Regions from separate parts of the Nonomuraea sp. NPDC050404 genome, predicted to be linked through region 3. Evidence: riboswitches for the same ligand, from Rfam matches in the RefSeq annotation. Region 3 holds a riboswitch; each other region holds the start of a gene.

What was found. Region 3 has a riboswitch for cobalamin ahead of AB0I81_RS33080 (iron ABC transporter permease). Riboswitches for the same ligand answer to the same signal wherever they lie in the genome.
Region 1: linked by a shared signal. The riboswitch ahead of AB0I81_RS00150 ((2Fe-2S)-binding protein) and the one ahead of AB0I81_RS33080 (iron ABC transporter permease) in region 3 are both predicted to bind cobalamin.
Region 2: linked by a shared signal. The riboswitch ahead of AB0I81_RS25935 (ABC transporter substrate-binding protein) and the one ahead of AB0I81_RS33080 (iron ABC transporter permease) in region 3 are both predicted to bind cobalamin.
Region 4: linked by a shared signal. The riboswitch ahead of AB0I81_RS52640 (ribonucleoside-diphosphate reductase subunit alpha) and the one ahead of AB0I81_RS33080 (iron ABC transporter permease) in region 3 are both predicted to bind cobalamin.

The regions. Positions count from the first base shown of each region.
Region 1 is NZ_JBFAKB010000001.1:30,584-34,115, forward strand. Features, by position in the region: gene AB0I81_RS00145 (hypothetical protein) at 1-1,250, opposite strand, end outside; adenosylcobalamin (AdoCbl) riboswitch at 1,352-1,494, opposite strand; gene AB0I81_RS00150 ((2Fe-2S)-binding protein) at 1,619-1,795, opposite strand; cobalamin riboswitch at 1,876-1,996, opposite strand; cobalamin riboswitch at 2,065-2,275, shown strand; gene metE (5-methyltetrahydropteroyltriglutamate--homocysteine S-methyltransferase) at 2,411-3,532, shown strand, end outside.
Region 2 is NZ_JBFAKB010000009.1:186,750-190,281, reverse strand. Features, by position in the region: gene AB0I81_RS25940 (iron ABC transporter permease) at 1-1,003, opposite strand, end outside; gene AB0I81_RS25935 (ABC transporter substrate-binding protein) at 1,000-1,989, opposite strand; cobalamin riboswitch at 2,147-2,269, opposite strand; gene AB0I81_RS25930 (ABC transporter substrate-binding protein) at 2,484-3,532, shown strand, end outside.
Region 3 is NZ_JBFAKB010000013.1:52,711-56,242, reverse strand. Features, by position in the region: gene AB0I81_RS33090 (ABC transporter substrate-binding protein) at 1-389, opposite strand, end outside; gene AB0I81_RS33085 (ABC transporter ATP-binding protein) at 473-1,252, opposite strand; gene AB0I81_RS33080 (iron ABC transporter permease) at 1,273-2,331, opposite strand; cobalamin riboswitch at 2,371-2,537, opposite strand; partial or broken gene AB0I81_RS33075 (ABC transporter permease) at 2,587-2,859, shown strand; gene AB0I81_RS33070 (hypothetical protein) at 3,058-3,532, shown strand, end outside.
Region 4 is NZ_JBFAKB010000032.1:47,666-51,197, reverse strand. Features, by position in the region: gene AB0I81_RS52640 (ribonucleoside-diphosphate reductase subunit alpha) at 1-1,395, opposite strand, end outside; cobalamin riboswitch at 1,525-1,731, opposite strand; gene AB0I81_RS52635 (hypothetical protein) at 2,039-2,452, shown strand; gene AB0I81_RS52630 (LLM class flavin-dependent oxidoreductase) at 2,774-3,532, shown strand, end outside.

The DNA of each region.
Region 1 (3,532 bases), on a different contig from region 3:
GGGTTGTCAGTCGGGCTCACCGTGGGGGTGACCGTAGGGGAAGGGCTGGTTCCCGGGTCTTCGCCCGGAGGTGGGACCCTGCCCTGCGAAAGGTCGTGGAAGCCGATCCGGGCGAGTCCGAGCGTGGCCTGGGCACCCGCCCGGATCCACGTGTCGAGCCCGACGATGCCACCGGTCCTCGCGGCCTGGTACTCCTCCGGCGTGTAGGCGATCGCGCCGATCTGGTCGCCGAGTGCGCTGTCCCCGTCCGCCGTGGCCGTCGCCTGGGCGGACTCAAGGTAAGCGGTACCGCGTTGCACCGCGTCGTCGGCGCCGCCCGCATCCACGAGCGCCTGCACGATGAGTCCGGTGCTGTTGGTGTTGGGCGCCTCCGTGCTGACGCCGCCTCCCCATCCGCCTCCGGGCTTCTGGTTCGCCTTCAACCAGGACACGGCCGCGTCGATCGGCCCATCCAGCCCGGTCGCACCCGCGTGCCGCGCGGCCAGCAGCGCCGACAGGGCCATGCCCGTGGCGTCGCCGTCCGGCGCGGACTGGCCGAACGGCTTGCCCTCGTCACACGTCGAGACCTTGGTGCCGTTCGACGTGACATGGTCGCCGGTCTCATCGGTCGGGATATAGCCGAAGAAGATCCGGAAGTAGCCTTCCGAGCACTGCTGCCCTATCAGTGTGTCGATGGCCGGCCTGTCGTTCTCGCCGACGCCCGCCAGCCCGATCACGCCGAGGGCCTGCCCGAACACGTTGGCGTTGTTCGAGACCGAGTCCGCCAGGTCGGGGTTCTTGGAGTAGTCGCTGACGCGCCCCTTGTCCGGACCCGACCGCATGATCGCGCCCTGGGTCTCCGCGACCATGTCGTGGCCGCCGAAGTTGCGCGGGTCCCGTCCGGCGACCTGGGCGGCCACCAGCACCTTGGCCGTGGCCCCGCCGACGATCACCGCGTCGTAGCCCATGCCGGGCACCAGGCCGTCCCAGGTGAAGTAGTCGCTGGCATGCCGCTCGTCGTCCAGGTACCGGACGATGGGTTCGGCGAGTTCGCCCTCCCCCGCGGCTCGCAGGGCGTACAAGGTGTCGATCATGAGTCCGTGATCGGGTAACGCCCCGCCGAGCGGGTTCTGTAATGTCCCGTCGGCGCCGAGTTGACGGGACAGCCAGCGCGCGCTGTTGCGCGCGGCCTCCGCATCAGCAGCCGAAGCGGCCGTGACAGGGCCGAACACCATCGTTGCCGCCACGATGCCGGCTACAGCGGACAGCACCGCGACAGTCGACCGCCAATGTCCAGGAAAGGTGTGATCCACGCCTCGTCCTTTTGCGCGAACAGCAAGGAGAGGACGATATGGACCCGCCGGCCAACCGTGTCCACCTCTGCTACTCGCGACAGTGGTCTGACATAACTCGTCCGCAGGATGGACCCGACTTGTCACCTTTGGTGACCTACGGTTGCGCGACAGTGCCGGACTTTGACCGGCTTCCTCGCTGCGGACGACAATATTCACTTAGGGTTAAACGGGTTGAATCGTAACAACAAGCCTCGAATCCGACAAGGGGTCATCCGATGTCCGGCAGATTTCGTGATACGTCGGAGCGCGGATAAATGGCGGCATTATTCTTCTGACGGTGTCACTCATAGGGTGTCACCGCGCTCTCCGACGATCCGCGCCCACTGTTCCCGGCGTGCCCGATCGGGAATGAGCGCGCAGTCGCCGCACTTGCCGCCGTCGGGGAGCAGGTAGTAGAGGCAGCAACCGCGCCGCACGAAGAACGGGTGACCCGGCGCGGGTTCGGCGAGTTCGCCGGTCACACGCCACTTCGTCGATCTTCGCCGCTAGCCCACGAGAGCCCGTCAACAGCTCCGGCAGCGGGCGCCACTCCGTCCCGCCCGGCTCGTCACAGTCGGTCGGCGCGTGCTCGCAGTGGCGGGACCGCGCCGGAATCACACCGGCTTCCCCGTTCCGCCGTCGCCTGCATGATGCAGTTGGCCACAGGCAGAGCTGCCCGGTCGCGTGACCGGCGAAACCGGGAGTGTCCCGCCATCCGGACCCGTTGTCGCGTAAGAGGCGTCCGCGCTCTAGGGTGGCCTTTGCAGTCGGTTCGCCCTGTCCGCCAGGCAGGCGCGTCGCAAGAGGGAACCCGGTGGGAATCCGGGACTGCCCCGCAGCGGTGAGTGGGAACGACCGCCGTCACCAGCACTCGGCCCCCAGCGGCCCGGGGAAGCGACGGCCACTAGGAACAAGCAGGGCGCCCACGAGTCCGAAGACCTGCCACTGCCCGCGCGCGACCTCCGCGCGCGGCGACGTCGACGGCCTCGAGGGCGGGCCGGGCGGACCCACGGGCATGTCTTCGTGTCCGCGCTGTGGTCGCGCCTTCGCTCCCGGGAATCCGCCGAGGTCTCTCGTGACTCGCGAAGGAGAGTTCCGTGGCCGATATCTCCGCCACTCCCACCGTGTACGGCTACCCGCGTCAAGGACCGGACCGGGAGCTGAAGAAGGCCGTCGAGGGCTACTGGGCCGGGCGCGTCAGCGCGGCCGAACTGAGCTCGGTGGCCGAGACGCTGCGCCGCGACAACTGGCGCCGCCTGACCGACGCCGGTGTCGCCGAGGTGCCCACCGGCGACTTCTCGCTGTACGACCACATGCTGGACACCACCGTCATGGTCGGCGCCATCCCCGAGCGGCACCGCGCCGCGGTCGCCACCGACGCGCTCGACGGCTACTTCGCCATGGCGCGCGGCACCCAGGACATCGCGCCACTGGAGATGACCAAGTGGTTCGACACCAACTACCACTACCTGGTGCCCGAACTCGGCCCCGACACCACGTTCACCGCCGACCCCGCCAAACAACTCGGCGAACTGCGTGAAGCCTTCACCTTGAACCTGGAGGCGCGCCCCGTCCTGGTCGGCCCGGTCACCTACCTCCTGCTGGCCAAACCCGCGCCAGGTGTCGATCCCGGTTTCGAGCCGCTCAGCCTGCTGGAGCGGCTGCTGCCCGTCTACGCCGAGGTGCTGGCCACGCTCTGGTCCGCCGGAGCCACCTGGGTCCAGCTCGACGAGCCCGCCCTCGTGCAGGACCAGCCGCAGGCCGTACTGGACGCCGCCGCTGCCGCCTACCGGCACCTCGGCGAGCTGACCCAACGGCCCAAGCTCCTCGTCGCCACCTACTTCGACCGGCCGGGCGAGGCCCTGCCGGTGCTGGCCGGCGCGCCCATTGACGGGCTCGGGCTCGACTTCACCGCTACCACGGCAGCGGAGCTGAAAGCCATCGGCGGCCTGCCCGGCAAGCGGCTGATCGCCGGTGTGGTGAACGGCCGCAACATCTGGATCAACGACCTGGCCAGGTCGCTGAGCACGCTCACCGCACTGCGCGACCTCGCCGGCCGGGTGGACGTGGCCGCCTCCTGCTCGCTGCTACACGTCCCCTACGACGCCGAACTCGAGACCGGCCTCAACCCCGAGGTCGCCCGCTGGCTGGCCTTCGCCCGCCAGAAGAGCGCCGAGATCGTCACCCTCGCCCGCGGCCTCGCCGGCGCGGACATCTCG
Region 2 (3,532 bases), on a different contig from region 3:
CCTCCTCGGGAGCGATCACGGTGCGCGCCGCCAGGTCGGCGGTGATCAGGAAGGCCGCGCCGAGCAGGGCGACGGCCGGCAGGGCGCGGCGGTGCTCGGCGCCGACCAGCAGGCGGGCGATGTGCGGCAACATCAGCCCGACGAACCCGATCGAGCCGCTGACCGCGACGATCGCGCCGACCACCAGCGCGACGAGCACGAACAGGGCGGCGCGGAAGCGGTGCACGTTCAGGCCCATCGAGGCGGCCGCCTCCTCCCCCGCCAGCAGCAGGTTGAGCGGCCGGGAGACGCCGAGCAGCGCCACCGTCCCGAGCAGCACCGCCGCCGCCGGGATGGGCACCAGGTCCCAGGTGGTGCCGCCGAAGCCGCCCAGCATCCAGCGCATCGCCGACTCGGCCTTGCGCGGTTCGCCGGAGGTGACGATGAGGTAACTGGCGATGGCCGAGAGCACCTCGGCGGTGGCGACTCCGGCCAGGACCAGCCGTACGGTGGTCATCCGCCCTCCGGAGCGGGCCAGGACGTACACCGCCGTCAGGGCGGCCAGGGCGCCGGCGAAGGCGGCCAGCGGCAGCGAGAACGCGCCGAACAACGAGAGGTTCAGCACCAGCACGGTCACCGCGCCGACGCTCGCCCCGGAGGAGACGCCGAGCAACATCGGGTCGGCCAGCGGGTTGCGTACCAGGGCCTGCAGCGCCATCCCGCACACCGCCAGGCCCGCGCCGACGATCCCGCACAGCAGGACGCGCGGCACGCGCACGTCCATCACGATCGTCTCCCGCACCGGCGGCCAGGCGGGCTCGATCGCGGCGGGCACGATCCGGTGCAGCACGATCGCCCACACCTCCCCCGCCGCCAGCCCGACCGACCCGGCCGCGATCCCGGCCGTCGCCGCCACCACGAGCGCCGCCCCCAGCAGGACCAGCACCATCCCGTACGGCAGGCGCACGGCACGGGCACGCGGCTCGGCTTCGGGCTCCGGCCGCGATGCCGTGGCCCCGCTCACGAGAAGCGGTCGGGGTGAAGCTGACGCGCCAGCGACTCCACCCCCTCCGGCGCCCTGACGCCCAGCACCGTGGACGACAGCGGCAACACCGCGAACCGCTGCTCCTTGATCGCGGGCACGTCCTTGAGCGCCGGGTTGGCCAGCAGGAACTTCTTCTTGTCCGCCACGGTCTGGTCGCCGTAGTCGTAGATCACGATCGCCTCGGGCGCGCGCTCGGCGACCTGCTCGAACGACACGTCGCCGAACGCCTTGTCCAGGTCGGCGAACAGGTTGGTGCCGCCCGCCCGGGTGATCATGTCGTTGCCGATGCCGGCGCCGCCCGCGGTGAAGGCGGTCTTGTCGCCGCTGTCGTACACGAACACCTTGACCTTCCCGGCGTCCCCGACCTTGCCCTTGACGCCGTCGAGCACGCCGCGCAGCTCGGTGACGAGCCGCTCGGCGCGGTCGCCGACGCCGAAGATCCGGCCGATCGTGCGGACCTCCTCCTCCAGCAGGTCCATGGTCACCGGCCCGGACGGGCAGGCCTCCAGGTTGAGGAAGGAGTGGATGCCGGTCTTGGCCAGCGCGTCCCTGCCGCGCCCCTGTTTGTCGTCGAAGGCGCTGTCGAAGCCGCCGTAGACGAAGTCGGGCTCGGCCGACAGCAGCGCCTCGTACGAGGGGTACTCCTCGGCCAGCACCTTGACGCTCTTGTACGCGGCCTCGTACCGCTGCGGGACGCGGTCGTCGAGATAGGCGGTGCCGGCCATCGACTTCTCCAGCCCGAGCGCCAGCAGGATCTCGGTGACGTGCTGGTTCATCGTGACCGCCCGCCGCGGCGGCTGCCGGTAGGTGGTGTTCACGCCGCAGTTGGCCACCGTGACGGGGAAGCCCGCGGCGGCCGGTGCGGGTGCGGCGTCAGGTGGAGGGCCTCCGCAGCCGGCCACCAGTCCGGTGATCAGCAGGGCGGACGCCAGAAGGCGGAAGGGGAGCGAGCGTCGGCTCGTCATGGGCGCGACCTTTCCTGACGGCATGACCCGGGACGGGATCGCAGGAGAAGGCCCGCATGGCGGGCAGCGGCAACACCTCACGCCGTACGCGCGGCATGGCCGTCACCATCCTCTCTTGGGGAGATCCGCCCCAATTTCCTCGAGGAGGCGACCGCGTGAGTCTCCTGGCTCTCGGGTCGACGCTCTCCCCGGCCTTCCCGCCCATGGGCAGTGGCCTTCGTCGGGGATCGCTCACCGATCACAGTGGCGGGACCGCGCCGGATTCACACCGGCTTCCTCTGTTCCGCCGTCGCCTTCGCCCGGAATCGTCTCACACCCGCGCCCACCGCTGTTCGCGGGCCGCCGTCGCAGGATTGTTATCGTTATCAGCCAACGCCTTGTCGGCAGCATCTTCTGAACGGTTCCGGCTGGCCACAGGCGTTGATGCCGGTTGACGAACGTTGCTGTTAACGTTATCAATTCCCGGAACGCAGCCGTGCGATCGAGGGGAGATCATGAGAGAGCACGCGCGACCCATCCGCAGTGCGCGATGGCGGGCGGCGGTCGCCGCGGTCCTCCTTCTGAGCTCGGCCGCGTGCGGCGCCCCGTCCGCGCGGAGCGACGGCAAGCTGGTGCTCACGTTGTGGCACGGCTTCACCGAGGCCGACGGCAAGATGTACGAGAAGCTCATCGGCGACTTCAACCGGGCCAACCCCGACATCGAGATCAGGCCACAGGCCAACACCTGGGACGTGATCGCGAACAAGCTGCTTCCGGCGTTGTCGGCGAACCTGGGCCCCGACATCGTGGCCCAGCCGACCTCCTCCGCGGTGACGTACATCAAGAAGGCGGCGTTCGTCCCGCTCGACGGGCACTACCGCGAGCACGCCGCCGACGCGGCGAACTACGTCCCGGCGGCCGTGCAGGCCTCGAAGGTGGACGGCAGGAACTACGGCGTGCCGTTCGCCTTCGCGCCCGACATGCTCTACTACAACAAGACGATGTTCGAGGCGGCGGGCCTCCATGAGCCGCCGAAGACCTGGGACGAATGGGTCGAGGCGGCCAGGAAGCTGACCGTCGACCAGAACGGCGACGGCGTCCCCGAGCAGTACGGCCTGGCCCTGACCAGCCACGGCGCCGCCTCTCAGGTGATCTGGAGCGGCATGCTCGCCCAGAACGGCGGCGGCGTGATCCGCGACGGCCAGGCCGTGTTGTCCGGCCCGCGCAACACCGAGACGCTGACGTACTGGCAGAACGCGGTGCGCGAGCACCGGATCTCCCCCGCCGGGATGGACGACCTCGCCGCGACCGACCTGTTCGCGGCCAAGAAGGCGGCCATGATCGTGCTCGGGCCGTGGATGGCCCAGCGCTCCAAGCAGGCGGGCATCGACTACGGCATCGCGCCCATCCCGGCGGGCCCGCGGGCGAAGTCGGTGGGCACCCACTCGATCAGCATGTACGCCACCGTCCAGGCCGACGAGGCGAAGCTGGCGGCGGCGGACCGGTTCTTCGCCTTCTTCAACGGCAAGCAACGCCAGATCGAGTGGTCGGTCGGCTCCGGCTG
Region 3 (3,532 bases):
CGGTTCGACGCCGCGTCGGCCACCTGACCGGCCGCCGTGACCATGACGTTCGCGCCCGACGCGACCACGGCTTCGACCGTCGCGTCGCCCTTGCGCGCCCGAGGAAGACCGTCGATCACCGCGTCTCCGTGGACGGCACGCAGCAGCCGCTGGTCACCGTCGTAGGTGCCGTACCCGGCGATGCGGTCCTGAGCGCCGATCGCCAGCGTCATCGACAGCAGTCCACGCCAGGCGTCCACGTAGACCCGCTGCCCACCGGCGGGGAACCGCACGTCCTTGCCGCAGGACGCGACGGTCACGGTGGAGGCGGCCGCCTTGCCGGTCGCGGTGCCGGCTGCCTGGCCGCCGCCGGCACAGCCGGTCGCCATGAGCGCGAGAACGGCGGGCATGGCGAGAATTCTGCACATACGGGCGGAGAGCGGGCTCATGGCGGGCCGTGGCCGGTGACGAACGGATTCAGCGGGATTCTGCGTCATGGTGATGCCTTCCTGGTGGGGTCATCCGGATCGAAGCCGTCCCCGAGGACGAGATGCGTCCGTCCGGTGGCCGGGTCGGTGACATGCGCGGCAGGGACGCCGTAGACCTTCCGCACCACGTCGGGCGTGAGCGCGCGCCAAGGCGTGTCCACGGTCAGCACGGTGCCCGCGTGCAGCACCGCGACCTCGTCGAAGCAGGTGGCGGCCAAGGACAGGTCGTGGACGGCGGCCACCACGGTCCTGCCGAGGCGGCGTACGGTCCGCAGCAGCTGGACCTGGTGGCGGATGTCGAGGTGGTTGGTCGGCTCGTCGAGGACCAGCAGCTCCGATCGCTGGGCCAGGGCACGCGCGAGCATGACCCTGCGCCGCTCGCCCCCCGAGAGCCGGCCGCACCGCCGGTCGACGACCTCGGCGAGACCGACGGCGGCCAGCGCGTCCAGCACGATCCGGCGCTCGGACCGCCCGCCCAGCGCCCAGGGCGGGCGGTGCGGAATCCTGCCCAGCGCCACCATCTCGCCCACCAGCAGGTCCTCGGAAGGGGTTTCCTCCTGGGCGACGTACGCGATGAGCGCGGCCCGCCGCCGGGCACGCAGGTCGGCGACGTTCTGTCCGCCGATCGTGACCTGGCCGGCCGCCGGCCGGCTCAGGCCGGTCAACGCTCTGATCAACGTCGTCTTGCCGCTGCCGTTCACTCCGACGATCGCGAGCATCCGCCCGTACGCCACGTCGAGATCGACATCCGACAGGATGGTGCGCCCCGCGACCTCACACCGCACGCCGCGGCACCGCAGCCGCATCACCGGCCGCCGGTGAAGGTGTAATGGCGGCGGCCGAGCAGGACGAGGAAGATCGGAGCTCCGACCAGCCCGGTCACCACGCCGAGGGGGATCTCCTGCGGACGGACGAGCACCCGCGCCACCACATCCACCCACACCATGAACAACGCGCCGCCGAGCGCCGCCACCGGCAGCACGACCCGATGCCGGGCACCCACCAGCAGCCTGGCCAGATGCGGGACGACCAGGCCCACGAAACCGATCCCCCCGGACACCGCGACCAGGACGCCGACCAGGACGGACGTCAACGCGAACAACCCGATCCGCAGGCCCCGCACCGGCACACCCAGCCCCGCCGCCACGTCCGCCCCGGCGCCGAGGGCATCCAGCCAGGCATGGACGCCCATCGCGACCGCGCCCGACGCGACGACCACGAGCAGCGGTGGCATGATCTGCGGCCACGCCGCCCCCGACAGGCTGCCCAGCAGCCAGAACAGCACCGACTGGGTCGCGTTCGGGTCGTCGGTGAAGAACACCAGGAAACTGGAGAGCGAGGAGAACGCCGCCGACATCACCACCCCGGTGAGGACCAGTCGCAGCGGGGTCAGCCCGCCCTGCGCCGCCGACACCCCGAACACCAGCACCGCGGCCAGCAACGCCCCCGCCAGCGCCCCCAAGGACAGGGCCCAGACGCCCAGGCCGCCGAGCACCCCCAGCACGATCACCGCCGTCGCCCCGACACCGGCGCCCGCCGAGACGCCCAGGAGATAGGGGTCGGCCAGGGAGTTGCGCACGAGCGTCTGCATGCAGGCGCCGGCCAGCGCCAGCCCCGCGCCGACGATCAGTGCCATCAGTACCCGGGGTCCACGCAGATCCCACACGATCGTGTCGTAGATCCGGTCCGGGGCCGGCGAGCCGGTCAGCCGGGTCCCCAGCACGTCGAGGACGCCACCCAGCCGCAACGGCTCCGATCCGAAGGCGAGAGAGACGACGGCGCTGGCCGCGGTGGCGAGGACGAGGGTCACGAGCAGAGCGGCGAAAGGCACACGACCGTCCGGGGTCGTGGGAAGACGTGGCATACCCGACTGCTTTCGTCTGCGGCTCAATCGCGAAGCCGGTACGGCGACATGCGAGTCAGGAGGTTTTCGGACTCGGGTTCACTCCGACGAGGTCCCTTCCCAGGCCTGGCGGCCCAGTGGTCTCCTACCTCGCCAGTCACCCTCACCGCTGCGCGACAGCTCCGGATTCGCACCGGATTCCCGTGCCTGACTCGGCACAAGTTATAACAGAGGCGACAAAGCTGCTCACGCGCAGGGGGATGTGAATTCGGCGGGCGGCGATCCCTCGGCGCGACCAGAGGGGACATCCGCCTGCAGTTCCTGTCGGAGGCGATCCTGCCGGCCACGCTCGGCGGTGCCGCCGGGACGGCCTTGGGGGTTCTGGCCACCACGATCTATGCCCATATCAAGGGCTGGGCCACGGTGGTGCCGCCGCCGGCCTGGGCGGGCGGGCTGGGCGCGGCCATCGCCATCGGCGCCATCGCCGGGCTGCTTCCCGCCATGCGCGCGGCCCGCATGCGACCCACCGAGGCACTGCGGACCGTCTGACCTGCCCGGACCGACCATCCTGAGACCGCTATGCCCTCCTTCGATGGGGTCAATCGACTGCGCCTCGTTGTCCCGGGAGGAGCCGGGACAGGGCCGGGCCTTTCTGCCCTGCCGCCCGGGACGGCGTGCGGCTGACAGTGGGACGTGTCCAGCGGGACCGGACACCGGCCCCGCGCCATCGACACCGAGGAGATCACCATGTCCGCATCACCCGTCAGCCGCACCGCTGCCGCGTTCACCGTCGCCGTCGCCATGCTGGCCGGCGGCCTGATCAGCACCGCCTCACAGGCCACCGCGTCACAGGCCACCGCGTCACAGGCGGCCGAGGAGCAGGCGGCCGAGGAGCAGGCGGCCGAGGAGCAGGCTCGGCGCGGCTGCGTCAAAGTCGGCGCCAAGTCGCTGTACGCCGACGGGGTACGCGCCGCCACCGTCAACGACTACGACTGCGGCGCGACCGAGTACGCCCAGCTCTGGGTCTGGACGTCGTTCAAGAAGAGCCGCACCGCCACCTGGTCGGCCGACGTCTACGTCGAGCGCAAGGACGGCGTCCGCTTCAACTCGGTGAACTTCTCCAACGTCCGGCACCAGGACATGCGCTCGCACAACCGGGCGGTGACCCCGCCGTCGCGCGGCTGCGCCGACTTCAGCTACGGAGGCCGTACCGTCACCGCGT
Region 4 (3,532 bases), on a different contig from region 3:
GGAGCCGAGGTTGCAGACCGCGGTCTCGGTGTCGCTGGACACCTCGATGATCTCGGTGCACAGGTTGGACAGGTGCACCACGTTGCCGGGCTCCGCGGCCTGGTTGCACAGCCGGTTGCTGGCGTCCTTGAAGGTCATCCAGCCGTTGCCGGTCTGGGCGAGGGTACGCATCATCTTGGCGTACAGGTCGCGGGCCTTGACCTGGCGGGTGTACCGGCCGGCCCGCTCGGCCGCGCGGTAGGTCTCCTCGAACGCCTCGCCCCACAGGTCGGGCAGCTCGGGAACCTCGTTCGGGTCGAACAACGACCACATGCCGTCCGACTCGACGCGGCGCATGAACTCGTCGGGGATCCAGTTGGCCAGGTTGAGGTTGTGGGTGCGGCGGGCGTCCTCGCCGGTGTTCTCCCGCAGCTCCAGGAACTCCTCGACGTCCGGGTGCCACGGCTCCAGGTAGACGCAGGCCGCGCCCTTGCGCCGGCCGCCCTGGTTGACGGCGGCCACGGAGGCGTCGAGGGTGCGCAGCCACGGGACGATGCCGTTGGAGTGCCCGTTGGTGCCGCGGATCAGCGCGCCGCGCGAACGGATCCGCGACCAGGCGATGCCGATCCCGCCGGCGAACTTCGACAACTGCGCCACCTGGGCGTAGCGCTCGTAGATGGAGCCGATCTCGTCACGCGGCGAGTCCACGAGGTAGCAGGACGACATCTGGGTGTGCCGCGTGCCGGAGTTGAACAACGTCGGGGAGCTGGGCAGGTAGGCCAGCGACGACATCAGCCGGTAGAAGCCGACCGCCTCGGCGGGCGTCTGGGCCAGCCCGCACGCCACCCGCAGCAGCCAGTACTGCGGCGTCTCCACCACCAGCCGGGTGGACGGGTGGCGCAGCAGGTACCGGTCGTAGACCGTGCGCAGCCCGAAGTACTCGAACCGCAGGTCGGCGGCGGTGTCGATGGCGTCGTCGAGCTTGCGCGCGTTGGCGTTGACGAACGCGGCGGTCTCGTCGCCGATGAGCCCTTCCGCGTGGCCCAGCCGGATCGCCTGGCTGAAGGAGGCCACGCCCTGCCCGCGGACCTCCTTGTCGATGTAGCCGGACAACAACCGCGCGGCCAGGCGGGAGTACTGCGGCTCCTCGCCGATCATCTCGGCGGCGGTCTGGATCGACAGCCGGTCCAGCTCCGCGGTGGTGGCGCCGTCGTACAGGCCGCTGATCGTCTTGGTGGCCACCCGCATCGGATCGATGTCGGTCAGGTCCTCCGCCCAGCGTCCCACCGCGCGCACGATCTTGCCGACGTCGACCGGCTCGGCGCTGCCGTTGCGCTTGCGCACCTGCATCTGCACCCGCCTCGGCACGGGCACTTCGCCGCTCAGCTCGGTAATCGGATCCCCGGTGACCGTCACTGCGCTCTCCCCTCGTGAACTCGGTCAATGTCCGAGCACGCGCAGGAGGCCCAGGCAGGGGCGCCGCACAGCCCTCTCGCCGGTGCCGTCGACCGTCCCGCGCGGTCTCGGAGCAGCCGCACACGCATGATCGTGTACGGCGCGGCCGGCAGGTCTTCGGACTCGTGGGCTCGTCGCTCAACGCCTACTGGCCGTCGCTTCCCGGGCCCTTGGCCCAGTGCGTCTGACGGCGGTCGTTCCCACTCACCGCTGCGGGGCAGTCCCGGATTCCCACCGGGTTCCCTCTTGCCTCGGCCGCCCTGGATGAGCGGCCGAACCAGCTGCAGGGGACACCATATATAGGGCCGATCGAAAAGTCACACCCCACATCTCGTGTTGAGACAACTCTCACGCGACAGACCGCCCGACGCGGGCACCCGTGGCCCGGCCACCCCGGCGAGCCCCCGGCGCGTCGGGCCCGATCAGGTCCCGGATGCGGGCGTCCGGACCCGGGAAAGTCGCCGCATGAGATAGCCATCGGTTGGCGTTTGAACGCCCAAGTTTTCTTGATTGTTCTTGTTCGGGGTGGCGCGCGGTGCCACGGCCCACGCGGACTTACTTTCAATCTTGCTTCCCACTTGGGGCGCGATCGAAAGGAATTCCCATGCTCCGTCGTTCTGTGTCAGCCGCGTTCGCGCTGACGTTCGCCGGTCTCATCACGGCAGCCATTTCTCCTGCGCACGCCGAATTTCAGGCTGCGCACACGCCCGCGACGGCGTCGCATGGCAGCGTCGCCGCCGCCATCATCAACGCCGACGGCAGCCTGAACAACGCCACGAACGTCCGCAAGTCCTGGCGGGCGAGCACCGGCCGCTACTGCGTCCAGCTCGACTCCTCGGTGGACGCGCCTTACTCGCTCATCCAGCTCACTCCGCGCGACGAGCGGCGACTGCCGCACATCGCCTATCGCAACCCGTCCGCGACGTGCTGGTGGCACCACAACACCGTCGCGGTCAACGTGTACGACACCAACACGGGTCGCCTGGCGAACGGCGGATTCGACTTCCTGGCGCTCTGAACATAAGGCGTCTCACCGGAAACTCGCCGGAGGCCGTACAGGGCTGACAATCATGTATGGCTTCCGGCTGCACCGTCGCCGAATTGACCCCCTATTATGCGGCCACTCTTTCAGCCTTGACGATATTCCCGCCGACGCCGGGCTCACGGTGGAGTCGCTGACCGGCCGGATTGCCTGCGACGGTTCTCGAATGCTTCGCGGAAAGCGATTCATGGAAATCGGCCGCCGGCGCGGAGGCGCACCTGCCATCTGCTGCTCTCCTCCCCAGGACGACTTACGAGGATTGACCTCAATCTAACCTGAGGTTGCATGCTCGGAATCATGAAGAGCTTCGAGATCGGCGTCATCCTGCCCGGGGTTGCCGTGCAGCGTGAGAAGGACCTTGACCTGCGAAAGGCCGCTCGGCACGCGGAGGAGGCGGGGCTGGACGGGGTGTGGCACGGCGATCACCTGGCCGTCGGCGGGCCGACGCTGGACGCGCCGATCGCGCTGGCCACCGCCGCCGCGGCCACCTCGGTCATCAGGATCGGCACCGGGGTGTTCATTCCGGCGATCCGGCCCGTGGTGTGGGCGGCCAAGCAGATCGCGAGCCTGCAGTACGTGTCCGGCAACCGGCTGGTCCTGGGTGTCGGTTCGGGTGGCGGGCCGGGGCAGTGGGCGGCCGCCGGGGTGGAGTACGGGCAGCGTGGCCGCCGTACCGACACCGCGTTGGAACTGCTCCCCCAGTTGTTGTCCGGCGAGGAGGTTCGCCTGCGGGACGAGCCCGGACAGCCGGCGGTCACGCTGTCCCCTGGCGCCGGGATGCCGCCCGTGTGGGTCGGCAACGCGTCACGGGCGGCCGTCCGGCGGGCCGCCCGGCTGGGCGACGGGTGGTTCCCCTCCCTGATCTCGCCCCGGGAGGTCGCCGAGGGACGGGAGCGCCTGGCGGAGCTGGCCGCGAGCCACGGCCGGGCCGTGCCGGTCATCGCCATTGGGGGCGCCGCGGCGCTGGGATCCGGGCCGGGCATTCCGTCCAGGGCGGACCTGGCGGCCGGCATCAGCGGCGCTTACGGCCGGCCGCTCGACGACGTCATGGACATC